Regions from separate parts of the Actinoallomurus acaciae genome, predicted to be linked through region 2. Evidence: riboswitches for the same ligand, from Rfam matches in the RefSeq annotation. Region 2 holds a riboswitch; each other region holds the start of a gene.
The links. Region 2 has a riboswitch for fluoride ahead of ettA (energy-dependent translational throttle protein EttA). Riboswitches for the same ligand answer to the same signal wherever they lie in the genome.

Region 1 (10,116 bases), on a different contig from region 2:
CGGGAAGAACAACGCCCAGGTGCCGACGACGGCTTGGCTCGCGGCGAGAAATCCGACTCCGGCACGCGGCCACCGGCTCATCGGCCGCTCCGCTCGCGCGCGATCCCGGCGACGAACTCGTCGAACGTGATCCGTCCGACCGCGCGCTCCCGAGTGAGGTGGTTGCCCGCACGGTAGTCCCGTATCGCCCTGCCCGGCAGGGGAACCGACCACACCGCGCGGCGGCGGCCGATCGCCCGGAGGTAGGTGCGGGCCAGTTCGGCCGCGTCACGCACCTGCGGTCCGCCGAGCTCGGGCACCCGTCCCGCGGCCGGTGCCGCGGCGATGCCGACGAGCCGATCGGTGACCTCGGTGACGTCGATCGGCTGGAAGCTCACTTTCGACGGCATCATGGTCACCGGCAGCCTGCGCTGGGCATCGCATATCGCGGTGATCAGGTCGTGGAACTGCGTCGTGCGCAGGATCGTCCACGGCAGCCCGGACTCCTCGATCAGCCGCTCGCAGGCCAGCTTCGCGCGATAGTAGCCGAGTGCGACGTCCTCGATTCCGACGATCGACACGTACACCAGGTGTGGTCTCCCCGGCGCCGCCGCTTCGAGCAGGTTGCGCGTCGCGGCCACGTCACCGCGCCCGTTGGTCGTGGCCAGATGGATGATCGCCTGTGCGCCGGTGACCGCCTCGGCGAGTCCGCTTCCGGTGCGCAGATCACCGACCGCCCACTCCCAGGCGGCCGGCTCGCGCCTCCTGCGCGTCAGCACGCGCACCCCGTGGCCGGCGTCGGCCAGCCGCGGTACGAGAGTGCGGCCGAGCCGCCCGGTACCGCCGGTGACCAGAACCGTTGTCGTCATTCACTGCTCCGTTCCGTCATGGCTCGAGACGTCGTCTTCCGCTACTAGGAACCGGATACCTCCGGTGAACGTGACAACCGCGCCGCCTGGTCCCCGAGAAAGCGGAGCTTGTCCGGGTTGGCCACTATCCGGACGGCGGTGACCCGCTCGCCCACGATCTCCAGGACGAGTACGCCGACCAGCGCCGTACCGAGCCGGCCGAGTACTGCGGGTGCGCCGTTGACCTCCTGGATGGACGCCGTCACACTCTCGACGCTTCGGCTCACCGTCGCGGCCAGATACCGCGCGACCCGCACCGCGCCCTTCAAGGGCCGCCGCGCCACGCCTGGCAGACCGCCACCGTCGGCGACCGAGCTGACGTCCTCGGCGAGCATCCGCTCGAGGCCGGCGAGATCACCGTTCTGGGCGGCGACGAGAAACCGCTCCACCAGTGCGCGGTGGTCGGGCCGATCGGCCACGGACCGCGGCAGCCCGGCGTCGGCCAACCGCTTCTTCGCACGGCGATGCAGCTGCCGGCAGTTCGACTCTGACAGCTCGACCAACTCGGCCACCTCACGGTGGCTGTAGCCGAACGCCTCGCGCAGCACGAACACCGCCCGTTCGCTCGGGGTGAGCCGCTCGGCGAGCACGAGGAACGCATACGACACCGTGTCACGTTGCTCGACCGTCTCCAACGGCCCCAACGCGCCGTCCGGCGTCAGCACCGGCTCGGGCAACCACGTCCCGACATATCGCTCTCGGCGACTGCGTGCGGAGTCGAGCCGGTTCAGGCAGAGGTTCGTCACGACCTTGGCCAACCACGCCGACGGCACCTCGACGGAGCCGGGTTCGGTGTGGTGCCACCGCAGGAACGCTTCTTGAACGATGTCCTCGGCCTCGGCGGCCGAACCGAGCATCCGATACGCCAGGCCGAGCAGTCGCGCCCGGTGCCGCTCGAATATCTCGACCGCCTCTGCCGACATACGGCAAGCATGACAGGGTACGGCGGCCGATCACGCGTCGGCTTGATCCACCAACGCGACGGTGCGCGCCGAACGCGGGCTCGCCGGAGATCACCAGTGGTTCTTCGCAGCAGACGCGTGTGAGCCGCTCGCCGTCGAGGGCGAAGTCGCAGTAACCTTGAGGTGAAGGACGGCGGAGGGACTCGCCGCCGACCGCGGACACGCCGCCAACGGTCCCTACCTCATCCAGGTAGGAGGCCGTCATGTACCCCATCGCTCCTCATGCCACGTCCGCCGACGCGCTTACATTCGACTACGCCGCGGCCTCCGATACCGGGCAGATCCGCACGATCAATGAGGATTCCGGGTACGCCAGCCCGCGGCTGCTGGCCGTCGCCGACGGAATGGGCGGACGCGCGGCCGGTGAGATCGCCAGCTCCACCGTGATCTCGAGTCTCGCCTCGGCCGACACCGACGTACCGGTGTCTGCGCTCACCCGGGTACTCGGTGAAGGCGTCAGCCGGGCGAACGAGGCGATCGCCCGGCGTGTCGCAGCCGATCCCGCACTGACCGGGATGGGTACCACGCTGACCGCGATGCTGCGGTCCGGCTCCCATCTGGCGCTCGCTCACATCGGCGACTGCCGTGCCTACCTGCTTCATGACTGCTGCCTTGAGCAACTCACCGAGGACCACACCTTCGAACGCCTGCTCTCCACCGAGTTCGGCCACCCTGCCAGACATGGCAAGCGCTTGATCCGTGTCCTGGACGGGGAGATCGACCAGATCCCCGACTTGAGCCTGCATCTCGCTCTGCCGGGCAACCGTTACCTGCTGTGCTCCGACGGATTGACCGGACCTGTGGCGCCCGAGATGTTGCTCGCGGTGCTGGCGACCTCACCCGACCCTCGCCACGCCGTCGCCCGGCTCATGGAGCAGGCCAACCGGTACGGCGGCCCCGGCAACATCACCGTCATCGTCGCCGACGCGATCGAGGACGACGGCGTCCCGCCGGTATCGCCCCTGCCGACGCTCGTCGGTAGCGCGGGCCGGTGAAGAGCTGCGAAGAGCCGTGTTCCGGCAGAAGCGGGCGCAGCAGTGCCGTGTTCACCGGCTCGTCGACTTCTCAGGTGGGCGAGATCACGCGCCGGCCGCAAGAGGCGATGGGGCACAATGGACGGGTTACAGAGGTGATGGGGCTCACCTGCGAACTGCGGCACGACCGCTGACGGTCCCTGACGCGAGGTCAGGGAGGTGCCGTGCCATCGATGCGTGCCATCGACGCCCGTACCGGGGCGGTCGCGCTGTTGCTCGGGGTAGGGGTCGTCGGCCTTCGTGCCTGGCGGGGCCTTCATCGGTTGCCGTCCACGGCCGCACACCCGCCGTCGGTCTCGGTTCTGGTGGTCGTCGCGGCGCTTGAGGTCGGCGCGGCCATCGCGGTCATCGCGGGTATCGCCATGATCTGGCGGCGTCCGCAGCGCAGGCCGGTCGGGTGGCGGATCGTGGTCGAGCCGCCACACGGTCGCCTCGCTCGGCTGGTGGGGCTGGTGCTCGCGCTGGCCGTACTCGCGATTCCCCTCGGACTCCTGGCCGCGGCGCCGTACGGCGCATCGTTCCACGACCATCTGGGGTGGTCGCATGGCCCGGCGTCGTCCCGCGCGCCGTCTCCGCCGGGCCGGGGCGCATCGACGAGTCCCGCACTGCTGCCGGTGGTGGCCGCGTCTCTGGCGATGGTCGCCGCGGTCGTTCTCCTGATCCTCTCGCGGCGGCCCGCCGCGGCAGGGGCCGTCGTGTCGCCTCGGCGACGGCATCCGCTGGTCCCGGCCGTTGTCGCGGCAGAGCAGGCGCTGGACAGGGCAGACGTTCCACGGGCGGCGGTGATCGCCTGTTATACGGCGATGGAGCGCGTGCTCGCCCGATCCGGTGCCGCGCCCGCCGACGCCGACACCCCGGCCGACGTCCTGGACCGGGCGGCCTCCGCCGGATTGGTACGCTCCGAGGCCGCCGCGACGTTGACCCACCTGTTCCGGGAGGCCCGCTACAGCCCCCACCCGATCGGCGAGGAGCATCGACGCGCGGCCCGGGCCGCTCTGTCGCGGCTGCGGCGCGATCTGGACGCCGCGTCATGAGGGCTCTGCTCGCCCTTGGGGCGGTCTGCTGCCTGGCCACCGCGTGGATGCTCGCGAATCGAGAGGGACTGATCGTCGCCTGTGCGGGGCTGACCGCGTTGAGCCTGCTCATCCTGCGGGCCGTCGTGCCGGGAGGTCCGCCCGCTGTGTCACCGCCACGTCGCCGACCGGCCCGGGACCTCGCCCGTGCCTTCCCGGGCTACCGTCGAATCCACAGCGCGCTCGGGTGGGCCGACGTCTCGGCGCGGCACTACGACCTGTCCACGCGTCCGCTGCTTCAGCGTCTGCTGACAGCCAGGCTCGCCGACCGATACGGCCTGGATCCGGCACGATCTCCCGAGCGCGCCCGGGAACTGCTCGGCGAGGAACTCTGGCCGCTGCTCGACCCGAGCCGGCCCGCGTCTTCTGACAGTGACGCGCCCGGCGTCGACATGGTCACCTTGGCCCGCATCGCCGACCGGCTGGAGACGCTGTGACCGCGCCCACGGACGTGATGGACCCGGCTGAGACGGCCCGGCACTGTGAGGAGATCCTTGACCAGATCGATCGCGCCGTCGTCGCCCAACGCGATGCGGCCGGTCTCGTCCTGCTGGCCATCCTGGCATCCGGCCACGTGCTCATCGAGGATCTCCCCGGGCTCGGCAAAACCCTGATGGCCAAGTCGTTCGCCACCGTCCTCGGGCTGGACTTCACCCGTGTCCAGTTCACGCCGGACATGCTGCCCGCCGACCTGACCGGCGCGCCGGTCTACGACCCGCGGACCGGAGGCGTCGTCTTCCGGCCCGGCCCGGTCTTCACCCAGTTCCTGCTCGCCGACGAGATCAACCGGACACCGCCGAAGACTCAGGCGGCGCTGCTGGAGGCGATGGCCGAGCAGCAGATCAGCATCGACGGGGTGACCCGGCCGCTCCCACACCCGTTCATCGTGCTCGCCACGGACAACCCGATCGAGTACGAAGGCACCTACCCGCTCCCCGAAGCCCAGCTCGACCGGTTCACGATACGGGTCCGGCTCGGCCACCTGCCGCCCCGCGATGAGGCCGCCATGGTCGAACGTCGGCTCCGCGACGGCGCGGTTCCTCCCATACTGTCCCAGATCGTCGACGCCGAACAGGTGGTGGCGATGCGCGCCGGCATCGAGCGAGTCCACGTGGACCCGGACGTGATCCGCTACGTCGTCGACCTCGTCGCCGCGACCCGGGCCCATCCGCACGTGACGGTCGGCGCCAGCGCACGCGGCACCCTGGCCACCGTTCAGCTCGCCCGCGGCCACGCCATGCTCGACCACCGCGACTACGTCCTCCCCGAAGACGTCAAGGCGATCGCCGTCCCCGCGCTGGCCCACCGGCTCGTGCTGCGTCCCGAGATGTGGGTACGGCAGGTCACCGGTAAGGACGTCATCACCGAGATCCTCGACCGCGCTCCCGTACCGAGAACCTCCCCATGAGCATGCGCGGGAGCCCGCCCCGGAGAGCGGAGACGAACGGCCATCGCGATCGGCACGCCCTCGCCTGGCGGCCCTCACCGCACGCACGTCGCCTCGCCACCATGGCGTTGCTCGCGCTGCTGGCCGCGATCGCCTTCCGGAACGCCACAGCGCTGCTGCTCGCCGCGCCGCTGCTGTGTGCGCTGGCCGCCGGGCACACCCTCATGCGCCCGGGCGAGATCCAGGTGCACATCACGGTCACGGCACGCCGCTGCTTCGAGGACGAGGACGTCGACCTGACCGTCGTCGCCGTCTCCCCCGGCGACCTCGATGTGATCACACTCGGGCTACGACCGTCCGACGTCATCACGATCGGCTCACCGGCACCACGGCAAGGACGAGACTCCCCCGGCCGGGCTGAGACGCGGTGGAGGTTGCGGCCCACGCGATGGGGACGGCATCCCATCGGGCGGGTACGGATCGAGTGCCGGCATGGCCACCGGATGTGGCAGGCCCGGCTGGACCTGCCCGCCGGCGAACTCGTCGTCTTTCCCCGCGGTCCCCGAGTCCGGCCGGCGCTCCTGCCGCCCGACCTGCCCCGCTGGATCGGCGAACACGTCAGCCGCGCCGAGGGAGCGGGCGTCGAGTTCGCCGGCATCCGCCCGTACCTGGCCGGCGACCGGCTACGGGACATCAACTGGAAGGCCAGCGGCCACCGGGGGCGCCTTCACGTCACGACCCGTGCCGCCGAACGACAGGCCGACATCGTCGTGGTCATCGACGCCCGGACCGAGATCGGGCCGCCGGGAGCCGGCACCCTGGACGCGTCCGTACGCGGGGCGACCGCGGTCGCCTCCGCCTACCTGCGCCGCGGCGACCGTGTCGGCGTCGTCGGCCTGGGCGGTCAGGTCCGCTGGCTCGCCCCGGGCAGCGCAGAGCGTCAGTTCTACCGCATCGCCGAGTGCGTCCTGGACCTGCGCCGCCTGCACAGCCAGTTGCCTCCCGACCCCGACCGTGTGCCTCGTGTCGCGCTTCCGCCCCAAGCGCTCGTCATCGTGTTCTCCCCGCTCCTGGACGAGGGCGTCATCGATGCGATCCTCGGCCTGCGGCGACGAGGCAACCCGGTGCTGGTCATCGACGTCCTCGACCGGGAGCCACCGGCCCGGCCCCGCTCAAGGCTCGACATGCTCGCGCTACGGCTGTGGCGAATCGACCGAACCGTCCTGCGACGCGACCTCGCCGAGGTCGGCATCACCACCATCCGCGAACCCCTCGACGCGGCGTTCAGCCCCCGCCGGCGTCTTGCGGTCCCCCGGAGGCGTCGATGAAGGCCCTCACCGTGGTGATCGGCCTGGCGATGCTGGGTGCCGCCGCGGTCCTCGCCTCCGGATGGGCCCGCCCAGCGGTCATGGTGGGCGTGCCGGCGGTGTTGCTGACCCTGCCCGAACGCACCCGATCCCCAGCCGCGGTCACGGCGGCGGCGATGGCGACGCTCGCGACCGCGACAGGCGGGGGCGGCGTCTCGGCGGTCTTGGGCGAAGGGCTGTTGATCTTCAGCTATCTGCTGTCCGTGGAGACGGTCGGCGAGTCGCGGCCGTTCCGGTTCGTCCTGCCCGCGCTCGCCACCGGTTCGGCCGGCAGTGGAACCGTCGCGCTCGCGCTACTCCTGCCGACCGTGCCGAGCACAGGCCTGGTCCTCATGGGCCTGACCGCGATCGCGGTCGCCTACGCACTCGCCGTACCGCCCCGCCGGTAACGGCCCCGCCACAAAGGGTATGGCGCCTCACTCCGATACGAGTTACCGTACTCGGTGGCGATGAGGCTCGCCATCAACCGCGTCGTCGTGGCGCTGATGGCCTCTAGGAGTTTATGGAGGCCGCCTTGCGCGCTTACGACGTCGTCGAAGTAAGTCAATTGCGCGGGCCGCTAGAAGCATCCAAACCGTGCCCGGCCCTTCTGCGGGGAATGCGCCGCTGCTGGGGACTGTGCCCTGGGCCAAGAATTGCCTTCCCACGCGCTTCAGGTACTGACCGCACCTGCAACTTGTCAACGCCTGCGTGCGCTTCTCCGCGATGGCCGAGCGAAGCCACGGCATCTGGGCGCGACAACACTCGGCTCGGCTCGTCTCGCCGAGTCGGCCGACATTGCATGAATACCCGATTGCAGTGACGACGGGGGTTAATAAGGGGAGTCCGCACGCAACCGAAGAAGGAGAGATGGCATGGCCACCACGAACGGCCCTTCGGCAGGACAATCCAACGATGAACCGACACTGAACCCTCGCCCTGGGATGGCCGATCCCGGCGCATGGGCGGTCACCGCGTTCGCGACGACCTCGTTCATGCTCGGCATGTACAACGCCGGGCTGCTCGATGCCAAAGGAGCTTCGATCGTCCTTCCGGTCGCGTTCTTCTTCGGCGGGCTTATTCAGATACTGGTCGCCGTACTCGAAATTACCCGCGGCAATCTCTTCGGCGCGGTCGTCTTCGGCTCATATGGCCCGTTCTGGGTCATCTACGGGGCGATCCAGACCCTGTTCTCTCATGACATTCCAGCGGCCAACCTGGATTCGGCGCTGAGTCTTTTCCTGGCGATGTTCGCGGTACTGTCCTTCTTCTTCCTCATCGCATCACTCCGCACCGACGCGGTGCTGGTCGCCATCATCGCGCTGATCTTCATCGGGCTCGTACTTTTGGCGATCGGTATCGGCGGTGGCTACACGGGAGCGACAAAGGCCGGTGGCTGGGTGACGCTGGTCTTCGCGGTCCTGGCCTGGTACCACGCTGCGGCCGACATCATCGCCAGCACGTTCGGCAGGACGGTGCTCCCCGTCATGCCCCTCAAGCCGAAGCCGGGGTCGTAGACCCCGGCGGCGAGCGGCCGTCGACGCGCGTCAGGATCGCGGTGGGGCGCCGAAGACCTGTTGGTAGAGGTCTGCACCGAAGCTGGTGGGCAGTGGTTGACCGACCTGGAGGCGGAACGTGCGGGTTCCGTCGGCTTCGCGCCCGGCACGGAGGAACAGCGCGTCGTCGGTGTGCTCGCGGTGGAGGCCGTCGGCGAGGTCGTACAGGTGGGTGACGATGAGGACCTTGATGTCGCAGTCCAAGAGCGCGTGGACGACCTGGCGGGCGATCTGGGAGCCTTCGCGTTCGTTGGTGGCGGCGAAGGACTCGTTGAACAGCACGATGCTGCCAGGGCCGGCCTGGTCGGCGATGGCGCTGATGCGGGCGAGTTCCTCGTCCAGCTTCCCGCTTTCCATCTCGGCGTCTTCTTCGCGGCGGTAGTGAGTGAACAGACGATGGCTTACGTCGGCGGTGAAGGAGGTGGCCGAGACGAACATGCCGGCCTGCATCATCAACTGGGCCAGGCCAGCGCTGCGCAGGAAAGTCGACTTGCCGCCCTCGTTCGCCCCAGTGATCACTATCAGCGGCACTCCGTCGGCGTCGACGTCGTTGCCCGCGACCCGCTCGTCGCGGCGCAGGCTCAGGCAGGTGTCGTACAGGCCGCGGCAGGTCAGGACCGGGCGGCCCGCGGGCAGCGGTGCCGGAAAGCACAGCGGCTCGCCCTTGCCGCTCAGCCGGGCCTGTAGGTTGAGGCAGCCGACGTAGAAGGCCAGTTCGCGGCAGAGCATGGTGAAGAAGCTGAGGATGTGGTCCGAGGACCGGGCCAGCGCGTCCGCGGCGAGGTTGATGCCCCGCGCCCGTATCTCGGCCAGTGCCCGCCCGCCGGCCTCGTCGCGGTCGGGTATGCGATAGGTGAACGAGGGGTTGCGGTCGCCGGTCAGGCGAACCCGCCAGCCGGGCTTGGGGTGTGGGCGGCGCAGGATGTAACCGGTGTTCTTGCAGCCGGTGCCGAGTTCGATGCTGACCAGGACGCCGTTCTTGAACTTCAGGCGGCGCAGGTGGTCCTCGATGGTGGCGAAGTAGGCGTCGTCGAGTTCGGCCCGTAGCATCCGGAAGAACCGGGTCAGCCCCGGTGAGTGGACGTCGGCGGCGTGGTCGTCGGCGATCGTGCGCAGCTTGCGCAACTGCCCGAGGAACAGGTCCATCGCCTGGACCGAGCGGTACATGATCGAGTCCGGGCTACGCAGGAAGCCGGGCCAGATACGGCGTTCACCGGCGATGGTCTCGGCGGCGAGGTTGTAGATCTCGATCAGTACGTCGCGGTGGTCGAGCCAGTCGCGCAGGATCTGCTGCCGGTAGATGATGGTGCCGGGCTCGCCGAGAGAGTTCAGCAGGGCGTGTCCGGCCACGTCACGGACGAGGGCGTCGTCGCCGGCCATGGCGTCCAGCAGCGTGTCCAGGCCGAGGTCCCGGACCAGGTCCGGGTCTTCGAGTCCCGTCTTCCAGTCGACGTCGCGGTCGGGATGGAGCAGGAACGCCTTCACGACGCGAGCCTCCCCTCGGCGCGTGCGTTGATCCGTTCTATGAGGCGGTCGTAGGTGATGCCGTACTTGTCGGCGATGGCCATGGCGTACGAGAGCCCGTCCGCAGGTCTGCGGACGATGCGGTAGGTGCGTAGAGCCGGGTTGCCGGGCACGGCCGCGGCGACCATGCTCACCGTCGAGGGCCCGAGCGCGGCGAACTCGTCGACGAAGGTGACGCACACGCACAGCAGATCCAGCGCGATGATCTTTTCCAGTACCCGTGTGCCGAGCGTGACGGCATCGTGGAGCGTGGTGGAGGTGAAGACCTCGTTCATGATGACGATGCTCGCGTCGGTGGCCCGCTCGAGGATGTCGTGGACACGGACCAGGTCGTCGTGCAGTTTGCC
Region 2 (10,116 bases):
GGACCGTGAGCTCGCCGTGGTCCGCGATGACGCGGCCGAACTCCTCGATCTCGACCTCGCGGTGCCCGCGGAGGAGGGACGGCTGATCGAAGATCCCCGCTTCTTCTACGTCTTCACCGACAACGCGGGGCAGACCGAACTGCTGGCGGGCGCGATCCGCCGCCACCTGCCCGGCGAACTCGGCCGCCGGCGGGCACGCGAGCACCTCCTGCGCGAGACGGCCGAACTGGTGCCCAAGCAGGTCGGCCGCGCCCGGGCGGACCTGCAATACCGATTGGCGGAGGCCACCCGCGCACTCGTTCGCGCGATCGATCACCGCTATGCCACCACGGTCGATCGCCTGGTGTCAGCGCTGGGCGCCGCCACCGCGGCGACCGAGGACACACAGGCGCGGACCCGACGGCGGGAGCTGGACGAGAGGGCGGCCGTCCTGAGCGACCTGGGGTCGCGCCTGACCTCCGCGGCGGCCCCGAAGGTCACCGCTCATTCCAGGGAGCCGGTGAGGCGCTCGTAGGAGTGATGGGCCCGTGCCAGGAGGGTCTCGGCGCTCCGGCGCCCTTCGCACCCGGTGACCTGGCAGTGGTGTCCCGCGCGGAGACGCCGCAGCACCGCGGCCAGGGCGAGCTCGTCGGCGTGCCAGTCGGCCAGCTGGGGCAGATCGGTGAGAGAGGCGAAGTTCTCGTCGCCGGCCGGCACGCACACCACCTCCTCGCGCGGCCGCCCGTCCACGACCGCGTGGAGGAGGGCGACCGGCCGGGCGCGAACGGCCTGCCGGGGCAACGCCGGTTCCTCCATCAGCAGCACGACGTCAACGGGCATGCCGTCCTCGGCCAGGCTGTCCGTCACACAGCCGTTCCCGATCGGGTAACCCCCAGGCGACCCGTACGCGCCGGGCCCGTCGTCGGGGGCGAACGGCGATCCGGCCGTCGCCTCCACCGCGACCGTTATCTCCACCATGGTGACCTCCCGCAACAGCCGTTCGGGTACCAGGTCAGGAGCCATCAGCACGATGATCCGTCACCGTGCGGTCGCGGCGAGCCCCATCGCCCACAGACACCCTCCATTCTGCCCCGCCGCCGTCCCGACGAGGCGATCCGACCCCCGTGCCATCGGTCGCGGCGGGGTGTCTTCTTCCGCGGATGTGGCTACGTCTACTCTGGGAGGCGTCGTACGGCGGAGGGGCTCGCCGTCATCCGCGGCGATCGCCGCCAACGGTCCCTACCTTCAACGGTAGGAGGACCATGCCCGCCCGACTGCTGAACCCGCGCCAGGCCACCGGGCCGTCCGCGCCGCCGCGGGCGTGTGGCCCGCGCCGGTCCCGGTCATGCTCGTACGAGGCCGCTCACCGAAAGGCCGATCGTGTCGATTGACATCACCATGCTGCGCGCCATCGAGATCCTCGACTCCCGCGCACGCCCGACGCTCTCCGTCACCGTGGAGCTCGCCGGGGGAGCCGTCGCTCGCGCCGGCGTGCCGTCGGGAGCCTCCACGGGTTCCGGCGAGGCCGTCGAACTGAGGGACGGCGATCCGGCCCGGTACGGCGGCCAGGGGGTGCGTACGGCCGTCGGCCACGTCAACGGCGAGATCGCCGGCGCGGTGTGCGGCCGGAGCTTCGCCGACCAGGCCGCCCTCGACCAGGCGCTGATCGACCTGGACGGCACGCCGAACAAGTCCCGGCTCGGTGCCAACGCCCTCATCGGTGTGTCGATGGCCGTCGCCCGGGCCGCCGCCGCCCAGCGGGACGTCCCGCTGTGGCGGTACCTCGGCCCCGACGGCGTCTCTCCTCTGCTGCCCGTGCCGCACTTCAACGTCCTCAACGGCGGCGCGCACGCGACCAACCCGCTCGACTTCCAGGAGTTCATGATCGCCCCGCTCGGGGCACCCGACCTGGCCGAGGCCGTACGTGCCGGCGCCGAGGTCTACGCCGCGCTGCGCCGGCGGCTGAGCGAGGGCGGGCACAGCACCGGGCTCGGCGACGAGGGCGGCTTCGCGCCGGACCTGACCCGGCCCGAGGAGGCCCTGACCCTGCTCGTCGCGGCGATCGAGGACGCCGGGTACACGCCCGGCCGGGACGGCGTCGCCATCGCCCTGGACCCGGCCGCGAGCGAGTTCCGGCAGCCGGGCGGCACCTACCACGTGGGCGGCGAGAAGCTGACCAGCGACGACCTGATCGCCCGCTACCGGCGGATCGTCGAGGACTTCCCCGTGTGGAGCATCGAGGACGGCCTGGGCGAGGACGACCACGACGGATGGGTCCGGCTCACCGAACAGCTGGGCGAGCGGGTGCAACTGGTCGGCGACGACAACTTCGTCACCAACCCCACCGTCATCGCCCACGCCATCGAGGACGGCATCGCCAACGCGTCCCTGATCAAGCTCAACCAGATCGGCACCGTCACCGAGACCCTGCACGCCATGGCCGTCTGCCGCCAGGCCGGCTACGGCGCGATGGTCTCCCACCGCTCCGGGGAGACCGAGGACTCCTTCATCGCCGACCTGGCCGTCGGCTCCGGCTGCGGACAGATCAAGACCGGCGCGCCGGCCCGCGGCGAACGCGCCGCCAAGTACAACCGGCTGCTGGAGATCGCGGCCCACCATCCTGAGCTGCCTTTCGGCCTGCGGCCCTGACCCCTGTTCCGCCGTCCGCCGGCCCTGCTCCGGCGCGGGCTCGCCTGCTACGTCCCTTTGGAGCCGAGTCCAGCGCCCGGCCCCCGGTGCGCCGACCCGGGTACGACCCGGGGCGGCGGCCCGACGCACAATGGTGGTAGGCGATGAGGCTCGCCTTCGCCCGCACATCCGGTGCTGATGGCCTCTACGACACCGTGGGGAGCACAGGATGCATGCGTTCACGATGCGCGATGCGCGGATGGTGCGGGGTGCCCGGGTGATCCTCGACGGTGTGACGCTCACGTTCGTGCCCGGGGCCAAGATCGGTGTGGTGGGGCCGAACGGCATGGGCAAGTCCACGCTGTTGCGGGTCATGGCCGGACTCGATCGGCCTGCGGAGGGTGAGGCGTCTCCGGGCCCGGGCATCAGTGTGGGCATCCTGGAGCAGGAGCCGCGTCTGGACGAGACCGCGACCGTCCTGGGCAACGTCGAGGAGGGGGTCGCCGGAGTCCGCTCGACCCTGCGCCGCTATGAGGAGGTCACCGCTCGTCTCGATGAGGCCGGTGGCGACCGGATAGAGCCGCTGCTGGACGAACTCGGTGCTCTGCAGGACGCCCTCGACCACGCCGGTGCCTGGGACCTGGGCTCTCGTCTGGATCAGGCGATGGACGCGTTGCGCTGCCCGCCCCCGGACACTCCGGTACGGGAGTTGTCCGGTGGTGAGCGGCGCCGCGTCGCGTTGTGCGGGGTTCTGCTGTCGCAGCCGGACCTGTTGCTGCTCGATGAGCCGACCAATCACCTCGATGCCGAGTCGGTGGCGTGGCTGGAACATCATCTGGCCGCCTACGGCGGCACGGTCGTCGCCGTCACGCACGACCGGTACTTCCTCGACAACGTCGCCCAGTGGATTCTGGAGATCGACCGGGGTCACGCCTACCCGTACGAGGGCAATTACTCCACCTACCTGGAGGCCAAGGCGGCCCGGTTGAAGGTCGAGGGTCTCAAGGACGCCAAGCGGCGCAAACGCCTGGCCGAGGAGCTGGCCTGGGTCCGTTCCGGTCCCCGGGGCCGCCAGGGCAGGTCCAGGGCGCGGCTGCGACGGTACGAGGAACGGGCCGCCGAGGTCGCCGAGCGGCGTGGGCTCGACTTCGCGGAGATCCAGATCCCGCCGGGCCCGCGGCTGGGCGGCGTGGTGCTGGAGGCCGAGCACCTTCACAAGGCCTACGGCGACCGGTTGCTGTTCGAGGATCTGTCGCTGTCGCTGCCACGCGGCGGCATCGTCGGGATCGTGGGCCCCAACGGGGTCGGCAAGACCACGCTCATGCGCATGATCGTCGGCGTCGAACAGCCCGACTCGGGCGTACTGCGGGTCGGCGAGACCGTGAAGATCTCCTATGTCGACCAGAACCGCGCCGGCCTCCAGGGCGACAGGACGGTGTGGGAGATGATCTCCGGCGGCCGCGACCACCTCCGGCTCGGGGACGTCGAGATGCCCTCACGCGCGTACGTCGCCGGCTTCGGCTTCAAGGGAACAGACCAGCAAAAGCCCGTCGGCGTGCTGTCCGGCGGCGAGCGCAACCGGCTCAACCTCGCCCTGACCCTCGAACAGGGCGGCAACCTGCTCCTGCTGGACGAGCCGACCAACGACCTCGACGTGGAGACCCTCTCATCTCTGGAGGCCGCGTTGCTCGGCTTCCCCGGCAGCGCCGTGATCACCGCCCACGACCGCTGGTTCCTCGACCGCATCGCCACCCACATCCTCGCCTGGGAGGGCAACGCCACCTGGTTCTGGTTCGAGGGCAACTTCGCCGACTACGAACGGAACAAGCTCGAACGACTCGGCCCCGAGGCCGCTCGCCCGCACCGCCTCACCCACCGGCGCCTCGCCCGCGGCTGACCCGTCGTAGCGCGTCCGGGTCTGGGCGGTTAGAAAACGGGGAGTTTCGGCGGATGCCAGTTGTCGGTGCCGGTCGCCCAGAGCGGATGGCCGTCCCTGGCATAGATCACCAGGTTCTTGTCGGACTGGAGGACCAGCCTCGCCCCGGGATGACCGTACGTTCCGGACGCCCAGACCGGGTTGTCGTCGCGGTCGTAGACCACCAGGTTGCCGTCGCGCTGGAACGCGGTGTGGCCTCCGGGGGCGCGCGTACGGGTGCTCCACATCGGGCCGCGCTCGCCGACGAGCGAGAGGATGCCCGCCTGGTCCATGGAGAGGGCGAGGCTGTGCGTCTTCACCTCGCCCGGATACCGGTCTTCGTATCCTCCGAAGGAGAAGTAGTGCGGGGCCAGTACCACGACGGCCCCCGGTCCGGACCCGTCCGGCTTCTCCGGCCCGACGAGTTCCGGGCCGGGACCGGTGTACAGGTGCTTGAGGTCGTCGGAGGAGGACACGGACTCGACGTTCGTCGACGACCGCCCGTCGCCGGACGCCGACGCGGTCCGGCTCGCCGGGTCGCGATGCGATCCGGTCCCGGTCAACAGGACCGCACCGGCCACCAGGGCCACACCGCCGACCGCCGCGGCCGCGAGGACCGGCCGCCTCGTCATCGGCCGAACGGGCGACGGCTCACGGCCCGCCGTGCCGCCGCCGGGCGTCTCGTCTCTCTCCTCCGCGAGGGAGTCGGTGTCCGGCGCCAGGTCGTCGGCCGTACCGCGGTGCTGTTCAGCAGACACGATCGTTTCTCCTTCCATCGTCCATTTCGGATCGCGGGGCGAGCGCTCGGCGAAGGGCCACCGGCGGCGGTCCTCGGGGGCGCCCGGCGAGGTCGTGGCAGGCGGGAGTTCACCCACGGTCATCAGTCGCCTTCGGCCCTGAGACCGCACATTGAAAGGTGGCCACTCTCTTGCATACGCAACCCGCCGCACCCCGGTTCACCGGACGACTCGCGACCGGTCGTCGTGCCTGGTCACCTGGACCTCACCAGCTGTCGGGAAGGTGCCTTCTTGGCGGCTCGACCGAGGTCACCTACGGTTTCGTGGTAACGATCAGTGACCGCGATGGGAGTCGGCCGTGAATCACTTCGTCATCACCGGCGCGCGCGTCTTCGACGGTGAGGGCCTGCTCGGGGTCGTCGACGTCGAAGTCGCGGACGGCAGGATCGTGAGCGTCGCGGGCGGACGTCCCGGGGGAGCCGAGCTGATCGATGGCACCGGTGCCACGTTGCTGCCCGGCCTGGTCGACGCTCACACGCACACCGACGCGGAGTCGCTCCGGCAGGCCCTGACGTTCGGGATCACGACCGAGCTCGACATGCTCTCGATCCCGGAGCGGATGATCCCGCTGCGCCGCCGGGTCGCCGAGTCGAGTGACCTCGCCGACGTACGCTCCCCATCCATCGGGCTCACCCCTGCGGATGGGCACCCGCATCAGCTCCGGAAGGGGGAGGGGGACCCACCGTGGCCGACGGCCACGCGCGTGGACGAGATCCCGGCGTTCGTCGAGGCCAGGATCGCCGAGGGCGCCGCCTACCTCAAGGTGCTGGTGGAGGAGGGCCACGTGTTCGGCTCGTCCCTGCCCGGCCTCGCACCCGAGCTGGTCACGGCGGCCGTTCGTGAGGGCCACGCCCGCGACACGATGGTCCTGGCGCACGCGATGACCGTCGAGGCGGCCGATCAGGTCGTCGACGCCGGGGTCGACGGACTCACTCATCTCTTCTTCGATCGGCCTCACACCGACGAGCTGATCGAGAAGATCGCCGCTGCCGGCATCTTCGTGATCCCCACGCTGTCGGTGATCGCGTCGATCACCGGCGAGCCCGCCGGCGACGAACTCGCCAAGGATCCGCGGGTTCCCCCGAAGCTGACGCCGGCGTGGCTCGACAACCTGTCCGGCGCGATGGCGACCAGCCCACACGAGAACTTCGGCTATGCGCTTGAGACGCTCGCGGCGCTGCGGCGAGCCGGCGTCGACATTCTCGCGGGTACGGATGCCGCACACCTCGGCGCGCCGGGAATGGCCCACGGCGCCAGCCTCCACGGCGAACTCCGGCTCCTGGTGAGGGGAGGCCTCACGCCGATGGAGGCACTGCGGGCGGCGACCTCCGTTCCGGCGCGTCGGTTCGGCCTTGATGACCGTGGCCGGATCAGGCCCGGGCTCCGAGCCGACCTCACGCTGGTCGCCGGCGACCCGACCGTCACCATCGGCGACACCCTCTCCGTTCAGCGCGTGTGGCGCGGAGGGACACCGGCGTCCCTGGCGCCCGCCCCGATCTGAGGCGCCGGGCCGGTTCGAGCAGGCCGCGCCGACCGTGCAGGTGACCTCGCCCTCGACCGGCCTGGCATTGTCCGGCCGTACGGCGAGTGGAGATGACGCACCGCCGCTAGCGGAGCTCGTACGTTCCGTCCAGCCGGGCGCGGCCGATGGCGTGGCCCGCGATGGCGCTGATCACCTCATCGAGGGCGAAGCCGGCGGGCAGCCCGGGGGCCCGGTCGAGGGCGAAGAGCTGGAAGACATAGGCGTGGGGTCCGTGTGATCGGATCGGCATGGGGCCGGCCCAGCCGCGGTGGCCGAGCGCGCCTTTCCCGTGCCGGATGCCCGGGATCGGGCTGGGGTCGGCGAGGGCGTTCTCCGGGATGCCGTTCAGCGAAGGGCCGATGCCCAGCGTGAGCGCGTGGGTGGCCGGCTTCCTGCGGGGGACGTCGGGATCTTGCACGATGAGCACGAGCTCAACGGTGCCGGCCGGCGGCCGCGTCCAGTCGAGCGCGGGGGAGATGTTCGCGCCGAACAGCCTGCCGCGGTGCTTTTCCGGTATGGGCGCCCCGTGGTCGAAGGCGGGGCTGGTCAGGGTGAAGTTCTCCGGGGCCTGCAGGTCGGGGCGGGCCCAGACGAGGGTGTGGTGGCCGGCGCGCCGGTTGCGCAGTGCGACGCCGAGGGGATTCGCGGGCATGACCTCAACTCCTTCTCACGGTGAATCCGGCCCTGGGCTACGGCCGGCGGGCGGCGCGGTCGAGAAAGCCGATGACCTCGGCGCTGGTGGCGGTCTCGCCGAGCCTGGGGAAGACGCGCTCGGGGCTGTGCCGGTGGGAATCGGGGTCGGGGTCGGCCATCGCGTCCGTGGCGAGGACGACGTGACGCCGGAGCCGGTGGAGACGCCGGCGAGTACGGTCTGGGTGACGCCGAGGTCGCGCGGCAGGGTGTCGAGGCCGGTGTCGTGGAAGGCGCTGCGGCGCCGTTTCGTGATCAGATGGTCGCCCGGCTGCGGCTCAAGCTCGTCGATGATGTCCGCCCGACCCGCGGGCGTGGCCGCCTCGGTTTCGGCCGGCGGCTCGCTGCCGCGCATGAGGGAGACGACCACGCCGAGAACCGCGGAGACGGCGAACGACCGGTACGTCGTGCGAAGAGCTCCGCGATCACCGCCGGGGCCGACCGGGTCCCGTACGTGACCGCGACGAGAATCGCGCTCAGGCCGGTCGCGAAGATGTCGTAGCCCCACCGGTCGATCCGCGTCCCGTTGTCTCGCGGCCGGAAGTACGCCCACGTGACACCTACCGGCACGTTCCCGCATTCGCGCATCACTTCTCCGGCTCGCCACGTGAGCGCAGAACCCGCGCCCATTGCTTAGGTATACGAAAGAAACTGGTTAGGTATACTAAGCACCCATGCACAAGCATGCAACCGGTCGGCGGCCCGCGGAGACCGAGGAGCCCGACCTCGGTGGGCAGTTGCGCTCCGCCGTCGGGCGCCTCTACCGGCGCTTTCGCAGCGAGCGCCCCGAAGGCGGCCTCGGAGACGCGGCCCTGGCCGTGCTCACCCGCCTCCACAAGCACGGGCCGCAGACCCTCACCGAACTCAGCGAGCACGACCGGGTCTCTCCCGCCTCCATGAGCCAGATCGTGAACCGCCTGACCTCGGCCGGCTACGCCGTACGCACCCGCGACCCGGATGACCGCCGCAAAGTACTCTTCACCGCCACCGCGGAAGGCGACGAACTCGCCGGCGCGGCCCGGGCGCAGCGCAACGCGTGGCTCGACGAACGGCTACGCGCCCTCAGTGCCGAGGACCGCGCGGTGATCGCCCGCGCCGCGGCACTGCTCAGCGGCATCGCCGACTCCTGACGGCCGTCACGGCGCCGGTGCGCGCGCACCGGCGCGCGATCGGGCGGTCCGGGTCAGTAGTTCGGGTTGTTGGTGGTGGGGATCTGGATGCTGATCGGGAAGTTGCCTCCGGACAGGAAGAGCAGGGTCCCCAGCCGAATGATCTCGTCGAAGGCCCAGTAGAACTCCAGCAGAGCCGGAGGAGCGTCCGTGATCTTGAGCAGACCTTCCTTGACGGCGACGAAGATCGGCCAGAGCGTCGCGAAGGCCGGGTCCCACACCGGTTCGCGCGGGATCCTCAGCCAGTCGGCGATCCGGTCGCCGAGCATGTAGCGGGTGAGCGCGCCGAGGATGTGCGTGGTGAGGATGCCGCCGTCGATGGTGACGCCGAGGTTGAGCAGGATGTCGGCCAGCTTGATGCCCTCGGGGGTGGGGGCCAGGATGGGGTCGAGGACCTGCGCGGCCTGGGAGTCGGCCTCGTCCCACGAGTTGGGGATGTACTCGTCCAGGATGCCGAGCATGTGCGCGGTCAACTGCCAGGAGTGCAGGTACGCCGCGGACTCGTCGTCGGAGATCGGCACCTTCCACTTGGTCAGCTGCCTCATCACCGATGTGGGCAGGCTGTGCCAGGTGACCATCATGTCCGCCTGGCTGATCGGGATCTCCTCGTCGGCGACCTTGGTCCAGTACGACGACTGGGGCAGCAGGTGGCGCACACCCGCGTGGGCCAGCCGCGTCTTGATGCAGGTGACGATCATCTCGCCGTCGGGCATGAAGGCGTTCCTGGTGCCGATGTCGTAGCCGAGTTTGGCGGTCTTGGTGATGCGGTCCTTCATGTCCGCGCCGCCCTTGGAGTAATAGACCGCACGCGCCTCGTGGGGAATGGCCGTGCTCATCATCCCGCTGACGAAGCCGTAGCAGACGCCGAGGTAGGTGCCCCGTTTCTGGTTGAACGTGAATGCGGTGGCGAGTTTCGACTGGTCGGCCCAGGACGGCAGCCGGCGGGCCTCCTCGATGAACTGCCTCAGGTCGTCCGGCAGCCCGGCCGGTAATGCCTGGCCGTTCTTGGTCCAGGTCTTCAGCAGCTTGTTGACGTTGGGGACCTCGCCGTCGTCGATCAGCGAGGCGACCAGCGGGTCGGCCTCCTCGTCCCACACCCATCGCGGGTCGGCGCCCTGCCCGGCGCCCACGACCGATCCCTTGGGCGACCACGTCCACAGGGGCCTGGCCCGCGCGGGCGTCGCGACGCTCAGTGCCCCGAGCGCGCCGAGCACCCCGCCTGCCATGAGCATGTGGCGTCTGCTGGGTTGTTCCATGCCGGTCCCTCCTCGGGAGGCCGAGAGCGACTACTGATACGCTGAAACAGAGAACGTATCTCCATATCATTGCTTACTTTCATGAGAGCACACGAGGGCATTCGTCACAAGACCCGCCGTGACGGATGCGGATGACTCGGGCAGAATCGGTGGTCTCGGG
Region 3 (10,116 bases), on a different contig from region 2:
AGGCGGCGCCGTGCAGTCTCATGGTCGTCATTTCCCCTGTTCGCGGCGTACGGGCAGACCGCCGATGAGGCGGGCGAGGGTGATTCCCAGCCAGACGGCGACCAGGCCGCCGACCAGGCTGTTGAGCACGTAGGCGTCGGCGAGGATCCAGGAACCGTGGCCGGCGAGATCGCGCGTCTCGACGGCGAAGGTCGAGAAGGTGGTGTATCCGCCGAGGAACCCGACGCCCAGGAACGGGCGTACGTACCGGGTCGGTGGCCAGATGTCGAGGACGAAGACCATGAGCAGCCCGAGGGCGAAGCAGCCGGTGAGGTTGATGAGGAACGTGGCCCAGGGGAAGTGGCCGGGTCCGACCGGGATGGCGGTGGAGACTCCGTAGCGGGCGATGCTGCCGAGCGCTCCGCCGACGGAGATCGTCGTGAGGACCCTCCACTGCCGGTGGCGTCGTGGAGACCGAGGGGGGAAGGGGCCGCGCTCGGGATGGTCGGCCTCGTCGTGCAGGTCGACGTCGGGATCGATCGGGAGGTCCGGTGGTTCGCCGGGGCGCCGGTCGATCGAGTCGTCGGTGGAGCGTGAGGTCAAGGTGTCCTTCCGGTGGTCGGTCGTACGGGAGGGGCGGGCCCGGACGCGATCCATCGGGCGGGGGAGCGGGGCTCCGCCGCGGCAAGGGTGATGACGTCGGGCCGCTGCGGCTGTCCGGCGAAGGTCCGAGCGGAACCGCCGGCACGGTCAGGGGCCTAACGCCGGTTCCACCGGCCGGTTCCGGCGGGCGTACGGCGCGGCCGCCGGCGTCAGGGCCGGCCGCCGGGGAGCGGCGGTGACGGGCGCGCGGTGAGAGCCCCGTCGAGCGCGAGGCCCCGCGGTCAGGAGGATTGACGCGATATTACGCGACGATGACACGGCACCTCCCTGACTTGACGCCAGGGACCGTCAGCGGCCGATGCCGCGGTTCGTTAGGTGAGCCCCATCACCTTTGTGTCCGGCCCATTCTGCCCCATCGTTCACACGTCGCAAATGATCTCTCGCGGTTTGTCGTGAAAGGTGGCGTGCTTGACCATTCGTGCGGCCACTTGCTTCACTGGTGGCGGCGATGGATCCCGCCCGGGCAGCGCGCTCGAACCGCTCATCCGAGCTGACGGTTCCTGACGGCAGGTCAGGGCGTGATCGCATGAGAGTGGATTGCCCGGCGCTACGACTGACGATCCTCGTCGGTGAGACCGACCAGTGGCACGGTCGGCCGGTTCATGTCCAGATCGTGCATCGTGCGCGTGAGGCGGGGCTGGCCGGTGCCAGCGTCCTTCGTGGCGTGGGGGGCTACGGAGCGTCGAGTCACATCCACTCCGGCCATCTGCTGGGCCGGGGGATCGAGCTTCCGATCGCCATCGTCATCGTGGACCGTGAGGACGCCATCCGCGCGTTCCTGCCGCAGCTGGACCAGCTGATGGGCGACGGCCTGGTGATCCTCGATGACGTCCAGGCTCACCGGCATGTGCGCGTGGACCCGGACGGCCTGCTTCCTCAGCACCGGCTGTCCGACCGGCTGCACTGGCCGCGGCGCGCGTCACGAAACGGTGAGAGCCGGTGACCGGAGGCCGCCGTGACCGGCGGTTCCTGAGCGCCCCTTGTTCCCAGAGTGACTGCCGCTCACAATAGAAGTACGGCGATGAGGCTCGCCGTAACTGCGGATGCTCCCGCTGATGGCCTCTACCACCTGTCCGGTTCGTACCGGTGGATGGAGGGGAGGCCGTGTGGAGGTCTCGAAACGAACGCCCGGCGGTGAGTTCGGGGTCGTGCCATGAGCGCGGCCCTGCCCGTCCCGGTCATCCAGGCGCTGCAGGTCCTCACCATCGCGGCGGCGGCTCCCGGAGTGTCCGGCGTCATCGCGAAGGTCGAGTCCCGCCTGCAGGGACGGCGCGGCCCGCGCGTCCTTCAGCCGTACTACGACCTGGCGAAACTGTTCCGTAAGGAGTCGCTGGCACCCGAAGGGGCGAGCGGGTTCTTCCTGCTGGCGCCGCTGCTCGCCATGATGTGCTACCTGACGGTGCCGCTGCTGATCCCGGTGCTGACCAGCTACGGCCTGCCGCTCGGATACATGGGCGACATTCTGGGCGGTGGGTTCATCCTGGCGCTGGCCAGCTTCGTGGTCGCGGTGGCCGCCCTGGAGACCGGCAGCCCGTACGCGCAGCTCGGCTCCAGCCGGGCCAAGACGTTCGGCGCGATCACCGAGCCCGTCGTGCTGTTCGTGATCTTCGCGGTGGCGCTGGTCACGGGCACCGACCTGCCGTACGCGCTGGCGGCCACGGTGCGGTCCTCGGCCGGGCAGATCGTGCGGCCCGCGCACCTGCTCGCCGCGGCCGCCCTGTTCATGGTGATCCTGTACGAGACCGGGCGGATCCCGGTCGAGACCCACACCGGCACGAACGAGTTCGGCATGATCGAAGAAGCTCGCCCGTTCGAGCACTCCGGCCCCTACTTCGCCCTCCTGAAGTGGGGATCGGCGATGAAACAGCTGATCCTCTACACGATCCTGGCGAACGTCTTCCTCGCACCGTGGGGCCTGGCCTCGACCACCCGCGCCGTGGACGTGGGGCTGGCGATCGTGGCGCTGCTGGCGAAGGCGATCGCGCTCGGCTGCGTCGTGGCCGTCATCGACGACTCGTTCGCGAAGCTGCGCCTGTTCAAGATCACCGAGTTCGTGTCGGCGGCGTTCCTGCTCGCGGTTCTCGGCGTGTTCACCCTGTATCTGGGAGGCGGCTGATGAGCACGACTCTGGCCCTGACCGCACCTCCGGCACCGGGCGTCTTCGAAGGCGGCTCGAACGTCATCGCCGTGCTGGTACTGCTGATCGAGTTCGGCATGTTCCGCCAGGCCCTGCTGCGCGACCAGCTCCGGCTGTACGCGGCGCAGTCCGCGGTGATCTCGGTGCTGGCGGTCGTGGTCGCCGCCGCCCGTTCGCTGCCCGAGCTGTACGCACTCGCGGTGCTGTCGGCCGCGCTGAAAGTCGTGATCGTCCCCGTGGTGGTCCGCCGGCTGCTGCGCGGCGACGACGTGGAGATCGCGGGCAGCGGCGCGCTGGGCCCGGCGACCACGGTGCTGCTGGCGATCGTCGTGGCCGCGTTCGGGTTCTTCACCATGGGCGCGCTGGACATCCGCAGCCCGGTACTGCCGACCACGGCGCTGGCACTGTCGATCTCGGTGGTGCTCGTGTCGTTCGTGCTGATGATCGTGCGGCGCGATGTCGCGTCCCAGGCGATCGGGTTCTTCTCGCTGGAGAACGGCGTGTCGCTGGCGAGCCTGGTGGTCGCGGCCGGGATGCCGCTGATCCTGGAGGTCGCCTTCCTGTTCGACCTGCTGGTCGCCGTCGTGGTGTTCGCCGTGCTGATGCGCGTCCACCACGGCCGCGCCGAGTCCCTGTCCACGACCGGGCTGACGAGACTGCGGGGGTAGGGCATGACGGTTGTCGTGATTTTCCTGCTGGCCGCGCCCCTGCTGGTGGCGCTGGCGGCGTTGCGTGCGCCCGCGCGTGTGAGTCAGGTGCTCACGGTCGCGGTGGGGGTCCTGGCCTTCGCGGGTGTGCTGTTCCTGGTGCCGGCGGCGGCACGGCATGACGCGACGGTGTGGCGATACCTGCGGGTGGACGCCATCTCGGTGGTGTTCCTGCTGGCCACGAGCTTCCTGTACGCGGTCGTCGGCGCCTACTCGATCGGCTATCTGCGGGCGGACGAGGACGCCGAGGACTTCGGCGCCTACGCCCGGCGGTTCTACGTGGGCGTCAACCTGTTCGCCTGGTCGATGCTCGCGGCGCCGCTGATGAGCAGTCTGGCGTTGCTGTGGATCGCGATCGAGGTGACGACGGTGATCTCGGCGCTGCTGGTCGCCATCGAGGACACCGACGGGGCGGTCGAGGCGGCCTGGAAGTACGTGCTGATCGCCTCGGCCGGTCTGGGCATCGCGTTGCTGGCGACGATCTTCGCCTACTACGCGGGCGCGCAGGTCCTCGGGCAGTCCTACGACCTGACGTTCGCCTCTCTGGCCGGCGCGGGCTCACGGCTGCCGCACACGGCGGTGCAGCTGGCGTTCGTGCTGGCCGTCGTCGGCTACGGCACCAAGGTCGGGCTGTTCCCGGTGCACACGTGGCTGCCGGACGCGCACGCCGAGGCGCCCACGCCGGTCTCCGCACTGTTGTCCGGGTCGCTGCTGGCGGTCAGTTTCTATGCGATCCTGCGCTTCTACCAGGTCGCCGTCGCCACGCTGGGCCCGCGGTTCCCGCAGACGGTGCTGCTGGTCTTCGGCGTCGCCTCACTGCTGCTCGCCGCGCTGTACCTGCTGGACCAGCGCGACATCAAGCGGCTGCTCGCCTACTCCAGCGTCGAGCACATGGGCATCCTGGCGATCGGGGTGAGCTTCGGCGCACCGCTCGCGTTCGCCGGGGTGCTGCTGCACGTGCTGGCCCACGCCGCCGCGAAGGCGAACGCGTTCATGGGCGCGGGCGTTCTGGTCCGCAAGTACGGCACCAAGACGATCTCCAAGATCGGTGGTGGCCTCGACGCGCTGCCCTGGACCGGGCCGCTGCTGCTCATGGGCATCTTCGCGCTGTGCGCGATGCCGCCGTTCGGGATCTTCCGCAGCGAGTTCCAGATCGTCGCCGGCGGGCTCGGTTCGTCCCGGAACACCGGGACCGCGATCCTCGTGGTCCTGGTCACGGTCGCCTTCCTCGGCCTGTCGGTGGCGGCCAACCGGATCCTGTTCACACCCTCCGGCGACGGCGCCGTCGTACGCGGGGAGCCGAGCGCCTGGATGGTCGCACCCATGGTGGTCGGGATCGGCGCGCTGTTGCTGCTCGGTGTTCATCCGCCGGGCGACCTGGCCGACCTGCTGACACGCGGAGTCGCCGAGTTGCGGGGGGTGGGCTGAGCCATGTGGGAGAAGGTGCTGGCGAAGATCGCCGCGGGGGAGCGGTTCGCCGGGCTGCACGGTACGGCGCATGCGGACGGGCTGGTCCTCACCGCGCACGTGGTCACCGACGACGACGTGGAGATGATCGACGCCGACGCGGGCACGCCGCCGGACGCCTACCCCGCGTTGACCCCGGCGCTGCGGGCGGCGTTCTGGTACGAGCGGGAGATCCACGACCTGTTCGGCGTCGTTCCCGAGGGCCATCCGTGGCTCGATCCGCTGCTGCTGCCCGGTGCGCTGCTGCCCCGGCCCGGTGACGGGACGATGCCGGCCGGGAGCGATCCGGACGAGCACGCCGTCCCCCGCCATGTGACGGGGCCGGGGTTGTTCACGATCCCGCACGGGCCGGTGCGCTCGGGAGTGTTCGAGTCGGTCGAGTACCTCGTCGAGACCCCGGGCGAGGACATTCCGCACCTGTCGGTACGTCCGTTCTACAAGCACCGGGGCATCGAGAAGCGGTTCGAGGGCATGCCGGCCGGCGACGGCGTGCTCCTCGCCGAGCGGGTCGAGGGCGTCGCCTCGGTCGCGCACGCACTGGCGTACTGCCACGCGATCGAGCGGCTCACCGGATGCACCCCGCCGTGGCCCGCCCGGCTGGTGCGTGTCCTGCACGCCGAACTCGAACGCGTCGCCAACCACCTCGACGTCGCCGTCAAGCTCTGCGACGCCGCGGGCCTGGCGGTCGCGACCGCCCGCTTCGCCTGGCACAAGGAACGCGTGCTCCGCCTGGTCGGACGGCTGTGCGGCAGCCGGTTCGGCCGCGGCGTGGTGATCCCCGGCGGTGTCGGCCGGCTGCCGGACGGCACCGGCCTGCTCGCCGAGGTCGGCACCCTGGAAAAGGACGTCGCCCGGGACGCCCGGCTGCTCATGGACACCTCCTCGTTCCTCGACCGGCTGCGCGGCACCGGCCCGCTCACCCCGGAGCGAGCACGCGAGCACGGCGCGCTCGGCCCGGTCGGCAAGGCGTCGGGCCTGATCGACGACGCGCGGGCCAACCGCCCGTACGACGCCTACGAGGCACTCGGCATGGGCCCGGCGGCCCGGCACGACCACGGTGACGCCCTGGCCCGCCTCCAGGTCCGCTGGGAGGAGATCACCGAGTCCTTCCGCCTGCTGCGCCAGGTCATCGACGAGCTCTCCGACGCCCGCGGACCCGCGAGCGTCCCGGTGCCCGAGATCGACGGCCGCGCGGTCGGCTGGGCCGAGGCGCCCCAGGGCGAGGTGCTGTACGAGGTGTGCCTCGCGGGCGGCGTGATCACCCGCTGCCGGCCGCGCTCGGCGTCCTTCCACAACCTGGCGCTCTTCCACGACGTGTTCGCCGGCGACATCCTCACCGACTTCCCGTTCATCGAGGCGAGCTTCGGCCTTTCCATCGCGGGGGTGGCACGCTAAATGTGGATCTTCCGTGGGCTGCGCGACGGCGTCGTCACCACCCGGTGGCCGCGCCGCCCCGACACCTACTTCGACGCCTGGCGGGGACCGGCCACCGTCATCGGCGACGCGACCGGCGCGGCCGAGACGCCCTGCCCGACCTCGGCCATCCGCCGAGGGCCCGGAGGGGTCACGCTCGACCAGGGACGGTGCATCCAGTGCGGCCGGTGCGTCGAGGCCGCACCGGAGACCTTCACCTGGTCGCGCGGCTCGGACGTCGCCACGCTCACTCGTGAGGCCCTGACCGTTCCCGCCGAGACGGACGAGAACCTCGCGAAGGTCCGGGAGGATCTCGCACGCCGCACCCGCGCGCTGGGCCGGTCGGTTCACATCCGGCACGTCGACGCCGGGTCCGACGGCGCCGAGGAATGGGAGATCCTCGCGCTGCTGAACCCGGTCTATGACGTGCACCGGCTGGGAGTCTTCTTCACCGCCAGCCCCCGCCACGCCGACATCCTGCTGGTCACCGGCGCCGGGGCCCGCGGGATGACCGCGCCGCTCCGCCGCACCTTCGAAGGGACGCCGGACCCGAAGGTCGTCATCGCCGCCGGCACCGACGCCATCAGCGGCGGCATCGTCGGCCCCTCGTACGCGACCTCCTCCGGGATCGGCGAGACGGTCCCGGTCGACGTGTGGGTACCCGGCTCACCGCCCAGTCCCTTCGCGCTGCTGCACGCGATCCTGCTGGCGATCGGAGGAGTCTCATGACCGAGCGAAGCGAGGGAGCCGAAGGTACGTGCCGGTGGTCACTCCCTCCGACGGAGGAGGACTCATGACCCTTCTCTTCCTGGCCGGCCTGCTCCTCCTGGCCGTCGTCGCGGTCACCGACATCGTCTCGGGGCCGCGCCACCGGCTCCTCTCGCCGGCCGGATATCTCGTCGGCGCCGTCGCGTCGGCCTGCCTGCTCATCGCCGGGGCGGCGGCCTTGGCCGGGCGTACATTCACGATCGACCTGGACGGGGCGCTGGGCTTCGGCTCGAGCTCCCTGACCGCCGACCGTCTTTCCGGGCTGTTCCTGGTGATCGCCTTCGGCGCGGCCACGCCCGTGTCCCTGGCCCTGGCGAGCTGGTCGGCGCGGCCCGGCCGGGTGCGTCGGCGCGGGCTCGGCGCCGCGTACGCGCTCACCCTCGGCTCCGTCGCCGTGGTCATGACCGCGCACAACGCGTTCGTGCTGCTGTTCGCCTGGGAGACGCTCACGGTCGCGTTCTCCCTGCTCGCCGGCTTCGAACGGGACAAGCCCGGACGGCCACGGGCCGGGCTGGTCACCTTGGTGTTCGGCAAGATCAGCGGCGTCCTGCTGCTGTTCGGCCTGCTGCTGCTCGCCGGCAGCGCCGGATCGTTCTCCCTGGACGCCTTCGCGAGGGTGCCGGATGGCGCGTCGCGCTCTGCGGCCTACGCGCTCCTCGTGCTCGGGTTCGCGGCGAAGGCCGGTGTGGTGCCCCTTCAGGTGTGGATGCCACGTGGGTACGCCGCCGCGCCCGGACCACTCCGGGCGATCATGGCCGGGGTGGCCGTCAACGTCGGCTTCTACGGACTGTGGCGCACGCTCGCGTTGCTCGGACGGCCGCCGGCCTGGCTGGCCGGTGCCGTGCTGATCCTGGCCGCGCTGACCGCCGTGCTCGGCATCGCGCACGCGGCCGTGCAGACGAACCTGCAGCGTGTCATCGCCTACTCCAGCATCGAGAACACCGGTCTCATCCTCACCGGGTATGGCATCGCCCTGGTCGGCGCGTCCACCCACCTGCCCGGGCTGGTGGCCGTGGGCCTGCTCGCGGGCACGCTGCAGATCGTCGCGCACACGGCCGCCAAGTCGCTGCTGTTCACCGCCGGCGCCGGAATCGAGGCGGCCACCGGAACCAGCGACCTCGACGAGCTCCGCGGCGCCGGCCGGCGGGTGCCGTGGAGCGGCGCCGGATTCGCCATCGGCGCGTTCACCCTCGCGGGGCTACCGCCGACCGCGGGGTTCGTGTCGGAGTGGTTCCTGCTGGAAGCCCTCATGCAGCAGTTCCGCGTGCACCATCTGCCCTTCCAGCTCGTCCTCGCGGTGAGCGGGGCGGCGGTCGCCCTGACGGTCGGGTTCGCCGCGATCACCTTCGTCCGGCTGGTCGGCCTCGTCGTGCTCGGCGCCGGGCCGGACGGCGACCGGGCCGACGACGGCCTGCCCGGCCGCGCGGGCATCGCCGTCCTTTCGCTGGGATGTCTGGGCGTGGCGGCCGTGACGCCGCTGGAGGTCCGGGCCATCGCGGCGGGACTGGCCAGTCCGGTCGCCGAGGGCGCGCTGAAATCACCGTGGGTGCTGCAACCGGTGTTCGCCGACTTCTCGATCCTGTCGCCCTCGTGGCTGTGGATCGCGATGCCCGCCCTGCTCCTGGCGATCACGCTGTTCGGCCTGCTGGTCTCCGGCTCCCGGCTGCTGCGCGTGCGCCGCGTGCCCGCATGGCGTTCGGCGACCGCCGGTGTCGAGGGCGCCGACCAGTACACCGCCTTCGCCTACGCCAACCCGACGCGCCGGGTGCTGGCCAACGTTCTGCTGACCCGTACGGAGCTGCGGCAGCTGGAGCGGCCGGGAGGGCAGGGCGCCGCTCACCTCGGCTACCGATCCGATGTGGTCGAGCCGGTGGAGGAGTACGTCTACCGGCCGCTGGTCCGGCCCGTCCTCGCCGTCGTCCGGTTCGGCAAGCGACTCCAGTCGGGCCGGCTGGACGCCTATGTCGCCTACATGCTCATCGCGCTCATCGCCGTTCTCGCGGTGGTCGGCGCACTCGCGTGAAGGGAGCCTGTCGTGGAGCACCGGACGTTCCGCCGCATCCTCGTGGGCTGGGACGGATCACCGAGCGCGGAGACCGCGCTGTGCGCCGCCGCGGACCTCGCGGCCGGCCCAGGCGGTCATGTCGTCGCCCTGGCGGTCCTGGCCACGCCTCGGCACACCGAGGCTGACGAGGAGGGCGCCCAGCAGCTCACCACCCATCGACGGCACGTCGAGGAACGCTTCGAGCGGCTGCTGGGGCGGCTCACGGTCTCCGGAGACACACGTCTGACGCTGCAACTGACCGAAGGGCGCCGCATCGCCGACGCGCTCGCGCACTACGCGGCCGACCACGGCTTCGATCTGATCGTCGTGGGCCGGCAAGGGGGCGGAGGCACCCTCCATCCGAGCCAGGTCCCCCGGGAGCTCGCCCAGATCACCCCCGTCTCTCTCCTGATTGTCTGAGGTGGTGTTCGCATGCGTGCGGCAGATCGGCCCGGATCCGGCGTGGCTCCTGCCATGACGACGACCGGTTCCGGCACATGAGGATGTCCAGGGGCACCGCCGCCTCCCGCCCGGCCAGGCCATAGGGTTACGGACCGTGACCATCACCGTCGCCGTGCCGGGCCGGCCGCCGCTGTCGCTCGAACACCTCATCGCCGACGTCAACGGCACGCTCACCGACCGCGGTCGCCTCATCGAGGGTGTCGCCGAGCGGATCGCCCGGCTCCGTGAGCGCGTCCAGGTGCACCTGCTGACCGCCGACACGTACGGGACACTGCCGGACATCGCCGCCGAGCTCGGTGGCGTGACCGCACGGCGGGTCACGACCGGGGCCGAGAAGGCCGCCGTCGCCCGAGAGCTGAACGCCGCCTCGTGCGCGGCGATCGGGAACGGCGCGAACGACGAGCAGGTGCTGCGTGCCGTGCCCCTGGGCATCGTCGTCATCGGCCCGGAAGGGGCGTCACCGCGTGCGATGGCCG

Region 1: it holds a riboswitch for fluoride, as region 2 does, so the genes downstream of both, ACFFNX_RS04930 (acetate uptake transporter) here and ettA (energy-dependent translational throttle protein EttA) in region 2, are expected to answer to the same signal.
Region 3: it holds a riboswitch for fluoride, as region 2 does, so the genes downstream of both, ACFFNX_RS17665 (respiratory chain complex I subunit 1 family protein) here and ettA (energy-dependent translational throttle protein EttA) in region 2, are expected to answer to the same signal.

Annotation. Positions count from the first base shown of each region.
Region 1 is NZ_JBHLZP010000020.1:12,515-22,630, forward strand. It holds gene ACFFNX_RS04885 (hypothetical protein) at 1-81, opposite strand, end outside; gene ACFFNX_RS04890 (SDR family oxidoreductase) at 78-848, opposite strand; gene ACFFNX_RS04895 (RNA polymerase sigma-70 factor) at 893-1,810, opposite strand; gene ACFFNX_RS04900 (PP2C family protein-serine/threonine phosphatase) at 2,053-2,844, shown strand; gene ACFFNX_RS04905 (DUF4129 domain-containing protein) at 3,057-3,917, shown strand; gene ACFFNX_RS04910 (hypothetical protein) at 3,914-4,393, shown strand; gene ACFFNX_RS04915 (AAA family ATPase) at 4,390-5,364, shown strand; gene ACFFNX_RS04920 (DUF58 domain-containing protein) at 5,361-6,671, shown strand; gene ACFFNX_RS04925 (hypothetical protein) at 6,668-7,099, shown strand; fluoride riboswitch at 7,147-7,212, shown strand; gene ACFFNX_RS04930 (acetate uptake transporter) at 7,565-8,206, shown strand; gene ACFFNX_RS04935 (MutS-related protein) at 8,237-9,730, opposite strand; gene ACFFNX_RS04940 (MutS-related protein) at 9,727-10,116, opposite strand, start outside.
Region 2 is NZ_JBHLZP010000032.1:8,032-18,147, forward strand. It holds gene ACFFNX_RS06930 (dynamin family protein) at 1-514, shown strand, start outside; gene ACFFNX_RS06935 (inorganic diphosphatase) at 484-1,002, opposite strand; fluoride riboswitch at 986-1,057, opposite strand; gene eno (phosphopyruvate hydratase) at 1,360-2,628, shown strand; fluoride riboswitch at 2,759-2,822, shown strand; gene ettA (energy-dependent translational throttle protein EttA) at 2,837-4,504, shown strand; gene ACFFNX_RS06950 (hypothetical protein) at 4,534-5,280, opposite strand; gene ACFFNX_RS06955 (amidohydrolase family protein) at 5,618-6,820, shown strand; gene ACFFNX_RS06960 (YbhB/YbcL family Raf kinase inhibitor-like protein) at 6,927-7,493, opposite strand; gene ACFFNX_RS06965 (hypothetical protein) at 7,531-7,653, opposite strand; partial or broken gene ACFFNX_RS06970 (hypothetical protein) at 7,731-7,826, opposite strand; gene ACFFNX_RS06975 (hypothetical protein) at 7,791-8,033, shown strand; gene ACFFNX_RS06980 (MarR family winged helix-turn-helix transcriptional regulator) at 8,206-8,661, shown strand; gene ACFFNX_RS06985 (oxygenase MpaB family protein) at 8,715-9,956, opposite strand.
Region 3 is NZ_JBHLZP010000117.1:1,309-11,424, reverse strand. It holds gene ACFFNX_RS17680 (DUF190 domain-containing protein) at 1-22, opposite strand, end outside; gene crcB (fluoride efflux transporter CrcB) at 28-582, opposite strand; fluoride riboswitch at 1,078-1,152, shown strand; gene ACFFNX_RS17670 (DUF190 domain-containing protein) at 1,169-1,585, shown strand; fluoride riboswitch at 1,651-1,714, shown strand; gene ACFFNX_RS17665 (respiratory chain complex I subunit 1 family protein) at 1,796-2,758, shown strand; gene ACFFNX_RS17660 (hypothetical protein) at 2,758-3,447, shown strand; gene ACFFNX_RS17655 (proton-conducting transporter transmembrane domain-containing protein) at 3,451-4,914, shown strand; gene ACFFNX_RS17650 (hydrogenase large subunit) at 4,918-6,348, shown strand; gene ACFFNX_RS17645 (NADH-quinone oxidoreductase subunit B family protein) at 6,349-7,095, shown strand; gene ACFFNX_RS17640 (proton-conducting transporter transmembrane domain-containing protein) at 7,160-9,157, shown strand; gene ACFFNX_RS17635 (universal stress protein) at 9,170-9,598, shown strand; gene ACFFNX_RS17630 (HAD family hydrolase) at 9,735-10,116, shown strand, end outside.